Regions from separate parts of the Tatumella sp. UCD-D_suzukii genome, predicted to be linked through region 2. Evidence: predicted binding sites of a transcription regulator. Region 2 holds the regulator's gene; the other holds the start of a gene.
The links. Region 2 encodes CRP, which controls carbon source genes, mostly activating them, when cyclic AMP is high. Its sites were predicted from a motif close to ATGTGANNNNNNTCACAT; they were not measured.
Positions count from the first base shown of each region.

Region 1: yrbN (protein YrbN) is a predicted target of CRP. The motif match lies at 1,495-1,512, and genes of this name have one in related genera.

Region 1 is NZ_JFJX01000067.1:112,989-116,415, reverse strand. Features, by position in the region: gene CG67_RS15650 (DEAD/DEAH family ATP-dependent RNA helicase) at 1-1,415, opposite strand, end outside; gene yrbN (protein YrbN) at 1,432-1,488, opposite strand; gene nlpI (lipoprotein NlpI) at 1,590-2,477, opposite strand; gene pnp (polyribonucleotide nucleotidyltransferase) at 2,609-3,427, opposite strand, start outside.
Region 2 is NZ_JFJX01000007.1:16,326-19,752, reverse strand. Features, by position in the region: gene CG67_RS02865 (YccS/YhfK family putative transporter) at 1-1,732, opposite strand, end outside; gene crp (cAMP-activated global transcriptional regulator CRP) at 1,800-2,432, opposite strand; gene CG67_RS02855 (OsmC family protein) at 2,734-3,138, shown strand; gene CG67_RS02850 (phosphoribulokinase) at 3,175-3,427, opposite strand, start outside.

The sequences.
Region 1 (3,427 bases), on a different contig from region 2:
CCACCGTCACGTTCACGGTTACCACGACGGTCGTCACGACCCCCACGATCACTACGCTCATCACGGTCACGGAATTCACGACGCGCAGGACGAGGGACATCAGCAGGAACGATCAGCGGACGTTCACCCTGAGCCATTTTCAGCAGAGCTGCGGCCAGAGTTTCCATATCCAGATCTTCCTGAGGAGATAATTTCTCCAGCAGTGCACGGTACTGATCCAGATCGCTGCTTTCCAGCTGCTGCTGAACACGTTCAGCAAATTTCGCCTGACGACGGGTACTCAGCAGTTCCGCATTCGGCAGTTCTACCTCAGGGATAGTCAGCTTCATGGTGCGTTCAATGTTACGCAGCAGACGACGCTCACGGTTCTCTACGAACAGAAGAGCGCGACCCGCACGACCCGCACGACCGGTACGGCCGATACGGTGAACGTAAGATTCAGCATCCAGCGGGATGTCGTAGTTCACGACCAGGCTGATACGTTCAACATCCAGACCACGTGCAGCAACATCGGTTGCAATCAGGATATCCAGGCGACCATCTTTCAGGCGCTCCAGAGTCTGCTCACGCAGTGACTGGTTCATGTCACCGTTCAGGGCAGCACTGCTGTAGCCGTTACGCTCCAGCGTTTCAGCCACTTCCAGCGTTGCATTTTTGGTACGAACGAAGATGATTGCAGCATCAAAATCTTCAGCTTCCAGGAAACGCACCAGCGCATCACTCTTACGGCCATAAGCAGTCCAGTAAGACTGGCTGATGTCAGGACGCGTAGTCACGCTTGACTGGATACGCACTTCCTGCGGATCTTTCATAAAGCGACGGGTGATGCGACGAATAGCTTCAGGCATAGTCGCCGAGAACAGCGCAGTCTGATGGCCTTCAGGGATCTGGGCCATAATAGTTTCTACGTCTTCGATAAAGCCCATGCGCAGCATTTCGTCAGCTTCATCCAGTACCAGACCACGCAGGTTGGACAGATCCAGGGTACCGCGTTTCAGGTGATCCAGCAGACGGCCAGGTGTACCCACAACAATCTGTGGTCCCTGACGCAGAGCGCGCAGCTGGACGTCGTAACGCTGACCACCGTACAGGGCCAGGACGTTTACACCGCGCATGTGTTTAGAGAATTCATTACAGGCTTCGCCTACCTGTACCGCCAGCTCACGCGTTGGCGCCAGCACCAGGATCTGAGGTGCTTTCAGGGCAGGATCAATGTTGTTCAGCAATGGCAGAGAAAATGCCGCTGTTTTACCACTACCGGTCTGAGCCATACCCAGGACATCACGACCTGCCAGCAGGTGTGGAATACAGGCAGCCTGGATTGGTGATGGTTTAACGTATCCCATGTCATTCAGCGCAGACAGGATGGATTCGTTAAGGCCCAGATCGGAAAAAGTGGTTTGAATATCAGTCATGTAGTACACGTGCCTCTTAGATTACGGCGGCCAGTCTACATAACTCGTCATGAAAACTTTCAGTTATTTTCATTGAAAAGTGTGAACCGGCTCAAATTAGAAGTTTTTGACGAATAAAACACCCCTCACCCCGAAGGATGACAGGAAAAAAAAAAGGGTGTCAATTTTCGTCAGCTATTGCTGGTCAGATTCTGATAAGTCGTCTTGTGCCTGGCCGAGTTCTGCCAGTTCCAACAATGCGTATCGGTGTTCAACAAAGTTATTCACGTTGTTGGCAACCGCCAGTTTGAACAACGCTTCTGCGTTGTCCTTCTCCCCCAGACTTAGGTAGTACTTACCTAAATAGAAGTTGGTTTCACTGAGATGTTCAGCGAGCGAGGTGTTATCCGTTGCATCTGCCTGTAGTCGTTGCATCAGTGTTTTCTCACTGATATCGCCCAGGTAGAACTCGACAATATTCCATCCCCATTGATCTTTATTCGCAGAGTCATAACGCTGTCTGAGCGCGACTTTCGCTTTTTTCGCATCAATCTCACGTTCTGCGAGATAGAGCCAAAGCGCACGAAACGGATCATTAGGATCGTCTTGATAAAACGCCAGCAGATCATCTTGCGCTAACTTGTATCGTCCACCGTAGTAGAGGGCGATACCTCGGTTTAAATGCGCATAATTGTAAGTTGGATCAAGCTCTAGTACAGAATCAAACGCTTCATAGGCAGAATCAAAATTACCTGCCTCGGTTAAATATATGCCAAGATAGTTAAACACTTCCGGCATATCTGGTCTTATAGACAATGCATGGGAAAAATCGTTCCGTGCAAGTGCCCGCAAACCAAGACTATCATACAACACTCCGCGCTCATATAAAAGCTGTGCGCGTTCATCATCTGTAAGGGCACCAGTGGCAAGTATTTGTTCCATCCTTGCCAGAATCACTTCCTGTTGCAATGTGGGTTGCAAAGGGACAGCAAGAACTTCATTCTGACGCCAGTTGTCAGAGCTGCTGCATCCTGCAAGCACTAAAGCTGCTGCAACAAAACCCCAACGCAAATAAGGCTTCATTATCCCACTCCCGAATACAAACATTAGGATGAATATCCTTTCATCCGCCTGCCGTGCAAAGGAATCCTGCCCTCGCGATAACATAAATCCTTCCCCCTGAATACTCAGAGGGAAGGATAATCATCGGACGATTAACCAGCGTCAGCCGGGTTCGCCGCGGTATTTTCTTCTGCCTGCGGCTTTTCAACCGCTTCTTTGATGCTCAGGCGGACACGACCCTGACGGTCGACTTCCAGTACCTTAACCGGTACTTCCTGACCCATCTGCAGATAGTCTGTCACTTTCTCTACACGCTTATCAGCGATCTGAGAAATATGTACCAGACCTTCTTTACCGCCACCGATCGCAACGAAAGCACCGAAATCAACGATACGGGTCACTTTACCGTTATAGATACGACCCACTTCGATTTCTGCGGTGATTTCTTCGATACGGCGAATGGCTTCTTTCGCTTTGTCACCGTCGGTTGCAGCGATTTTCACGGTACCATCATCTTCGATTTCGATGGTGGTGCCGGTTTCTTCGGTCAGGGCACGGATCACAGAGCCACCTTTACCGATGACGTCTTTGATCTTATCCGGGTTAATACGGATAGTGTGAATACGCGGTGCGAATTCAGAAATTTCAACACGTGCGGTGCTGATAGCCTGTTCCATGGTGCCCAGGATGTGCAGACGCGCACCCTTAGCCTGGTTCAGTGCAACCTGCATAATTTCGCGAGTGATACCTTCAATCTTGATATCCATCTGCAGGGCAGTGACACCCTCACGGCTACCGGCAACTTTAAAGTCCATATCGCCCAGGTGATCTTCATCGCCCAGAATATCGGACAGTACCACGTAACGATCACCTTCTTTTACCAGACCCATCGCAATACCGGCAACGGCAGCTTTGATAGGAACACCGGCATCCATCAGCGCCAGAGAAGCACCACAGACAGAAGCCATTGA
Region 2 (3,427 bases):
TTTCGCTAAGGTATTCGGTATCAAAGCCCGGTTCCTGCATAGCCTGGTTCAGGGAGCTGAACAGTGCATTGTGTTGCTGGTTAGCTTTTATCCTGATAGCTTCGGCCTCTTCTGCCCCGGGGGACGGCCCGAGAAGGACTTGCAGCGCTTTCTGATAGGTGGACAGGACATCCTGAGCATTTTGCCTCAGTAAGGCACTCTGCCATTGTGGCCATAACCACAGCATGCCGGCGAAAGAAATCAGGCAACCGAGCAGGGTATCCAGCAGGCGCGGTACCAGAAAGTGTGCACCGTTCAGTGCGAGCAATTGCAGGCTATACACTGCGGTCACGGTAGTACCGATAGTGGCCCAGCCGTAGTATTGCCGTGAGAACAGGTTGCTGAACAGGGTAAGCAGCAGCATAGTCAGTAAAATGGCGGGTTCCGGTGTGGCGAGCTGTAAGGAAAGCGCGGCAATAATCAGCCCGGCAAACGTCCCTAAGGCCCGGTGCTGTATCCTCACACGGGTAGCGTTATAACTGTTCTGGCTGACCAGAATAATGGTCATCAGTACCCAATAAGGCTTGGGCATGTTCAGCGACAGCGCAAGGGTACTGGCCACCAGAAGCATTACCGAAAAGCGACCGGCTGTGCGTAATGCCGTCGATTTTAATGACAGATAACTGCGTAATGCACTCAGGAAAGGTAACCGGCGTTTACTGTCAGCCATTACATCACGGCGGTAAAGCGGAGCCCGTGACTGCAGTACTTTTGCAATTTTAGAGAAGTGATATCCGAAGAAAGACCCCACCGGATTATCCGGGTGTTCACGGGCAATATTTTGCAAGTCTGCCAGTGATCCTGCCATTGAAAAATGTCCGGGAATTTGATGATAAAGAATATTATCTGCGGTACTCCTCAGCTGCGTACAAATTTCATCGGCGTTTTGTTTAATGATCGCGGCAGAACCACTTTTTTGGATCAATGTGCGCACATCGTCCGTTTCACCCAGCGTGACGGAAATATGTTCCTGTAAATCTTCAGCCATGATAAAGGTGCGGATCAGATATTTCTCGCGGCTGTTTTTGTCGGCAGACAACATATGGATCTGCTGGTAGGCGGTAGTGATCAGGTCGACGATTTTTTGCTGCCGGTTTAACAGCGCAGGCAACGATTTTTCCGTGTCTGTCGGGTCTGTTGTGGTCAGCAGGTGATATTTATCTTCGCAATAGCTGGCCAGCGCCCGATAGAGCAGACTGAGCGTTTCGCGCAGGGGCTGATCTTTCGACAATCTGAACCAGAACCAGTTAAAAAGCCCGTACCAAAGGGTTCCGCCGCCATACAGTAACGGTGGCCCCCAGAGAGGCATCCGCCCTGTCAGGCTGAGTGTGAAGGTCATGGCGATAAGCGCACCGGGTAACAGCCGGCCATACAGGGGGCTTATCTCTCCGCACACGCCAATCAATAAGGGCAGGGTAAAAACGATAAAGGGTAGCGGAACATGTCGCAGTAATAACCACTGCAACAGGAAACTGCTGAAGGCAAACAGCATTCCTCCGAGGACGATTCGCTCAAAGAAACGGCGGTGTGGGGTATCCAGTCCGGCGATATTACAGCAGGCAGGGATAAGGGAAAACAGCAAACCTTTCTGCAGGTTGCCTGTTAGCCCGCCAATCAGAACAGGCAGGAAAACGACCAGTGTCTGGCGCAATGCATAGTTAACTTCGGGGTGATAAATCAGTCGGCGCCACATCGAATACAATCGCTGATAAAAAGTAAAACAGAACACGGTAGCGGCAGGCTACCGTGTGGATGGGAAGTTAACGGGTCCCGTAGACGACGATCGTCTTGCCGTGAGCAGAAATCAGATTCTGATCTTCCAGCATTTTAAGAATTCGTCCGACGGTCTCCCGTGAACAGCCGACAATTTGTCCTATTTCCTGGCGGGTAATTTTAATCTGCATCCCGTCCGGATGGGTCATAGCATCAGGCTGACGTGCTAAATTCAGCAATGTCTGGGCAATACGGCCTGTGACATCAAGGAATGCCAGATTACCGACTTTTTCGGACGTTACCTGTAACCGGCGCGCCATCTGTGAAGATAAACGCATCAGAATTTCGGGGTTCACCTGAATGAGTTGTCGGAATTTTTTATAAGAGATTTCAGCAACCTCACATGCCACTTTGGCACGTACCCAGGCGCTGCGTTCCTGATCTTCTTCAAAAAGTCCCAGTTCACCGATGAAATCTCCCTGGTTAAGATAAGAAAGGATCATCTCTTTTCCTTCTTCATCTTTAATTAAAACAGCCACGGAGCCTTTCACAATATAGTACAGGGTTTCTGCTTTCTCACCCTGGTGGATAAGGGTACTTTTGGAAGGATACTTATGAATATGACAATGGGACAGGAACCATTCGAGTGTAGGGTCTGTTTGTGGTTTACCGAGAACCATTCTCTTTTATCCTCTGTTGTAATCGTGCCGGAAATACAGGGGTAAGCTCCTGCCAGGCAAGGAAGTCATAGGGTATTTTTATTGGCAATTACCGCAGAAAAGCAGATTTTGTTCCGGAGCTTTCTACCGTTTCACCATAATTGTAATCTGATAAAAAAATGTCTCACTCTTTGTTTGTAGCACACACTGGCGCAACTGTCTCCTGTTGTATGTTCAGACTGTAACGAATGCCAGCAGATTGCTGTTTATCCTTTGAAGGAGTAATCTGAAACCTGTTTTTTCAGAGCAGAGAGTAAGCATAATGCAGGCACGCGTAAAATGGGTTGAGGGACTCAGCTTTATCGGAGAATCGGCTTCCGGACATCAGGTATTAATGGATGGAAACTCGGGCGATAAAGCGCCAAGCCCGATGGAAATGGTGCTGATGGCCACCGGAAGTTGCAGCGCCATCGATGTGGTTTCAATCCTGCAAAAGGGGCGTCAGGATGTGGTGGACTGTGAAGTTAAACTGACCTCTGAGCGCCGGGAAGAGGCACCTCGTTTGTTTACGCATATTAATCTGCATTTTGTCGTCACGGGGCGCAGTCTGACGGATGCTGTGGTTGAACGAGCTGTCACATTGTCTGCTGATAAGTATTGCTCAGTGGCACTGATGCTGGGGAAAGGTGTGGAAATTACGCATAGCTTTGAGGTGATAAGCCTTTGAAAGCCTATTGAGTGCCATCATGGCACTCAATACGGTCTACTGAAACTGCTTTTCTTCCATTAACCGCTTCACCAGTGGTGTCATGATTAACTCCATTGCCAGCCCCATTTTTCCGCCCGGCACGACCAGTGTATTAATGTGCGAAATAAAAGACCCCTGAATCATCGCCAGCAGGTAGGGGAAGTTAATGGCTTCCAGTCCCCGGAAATGAATTACCACAAAACTTTCATCTAATGAAGGGATGGTTTTGGCAGCAAATGGGTTAGAGGTATCGACGGTCGGAACCCGC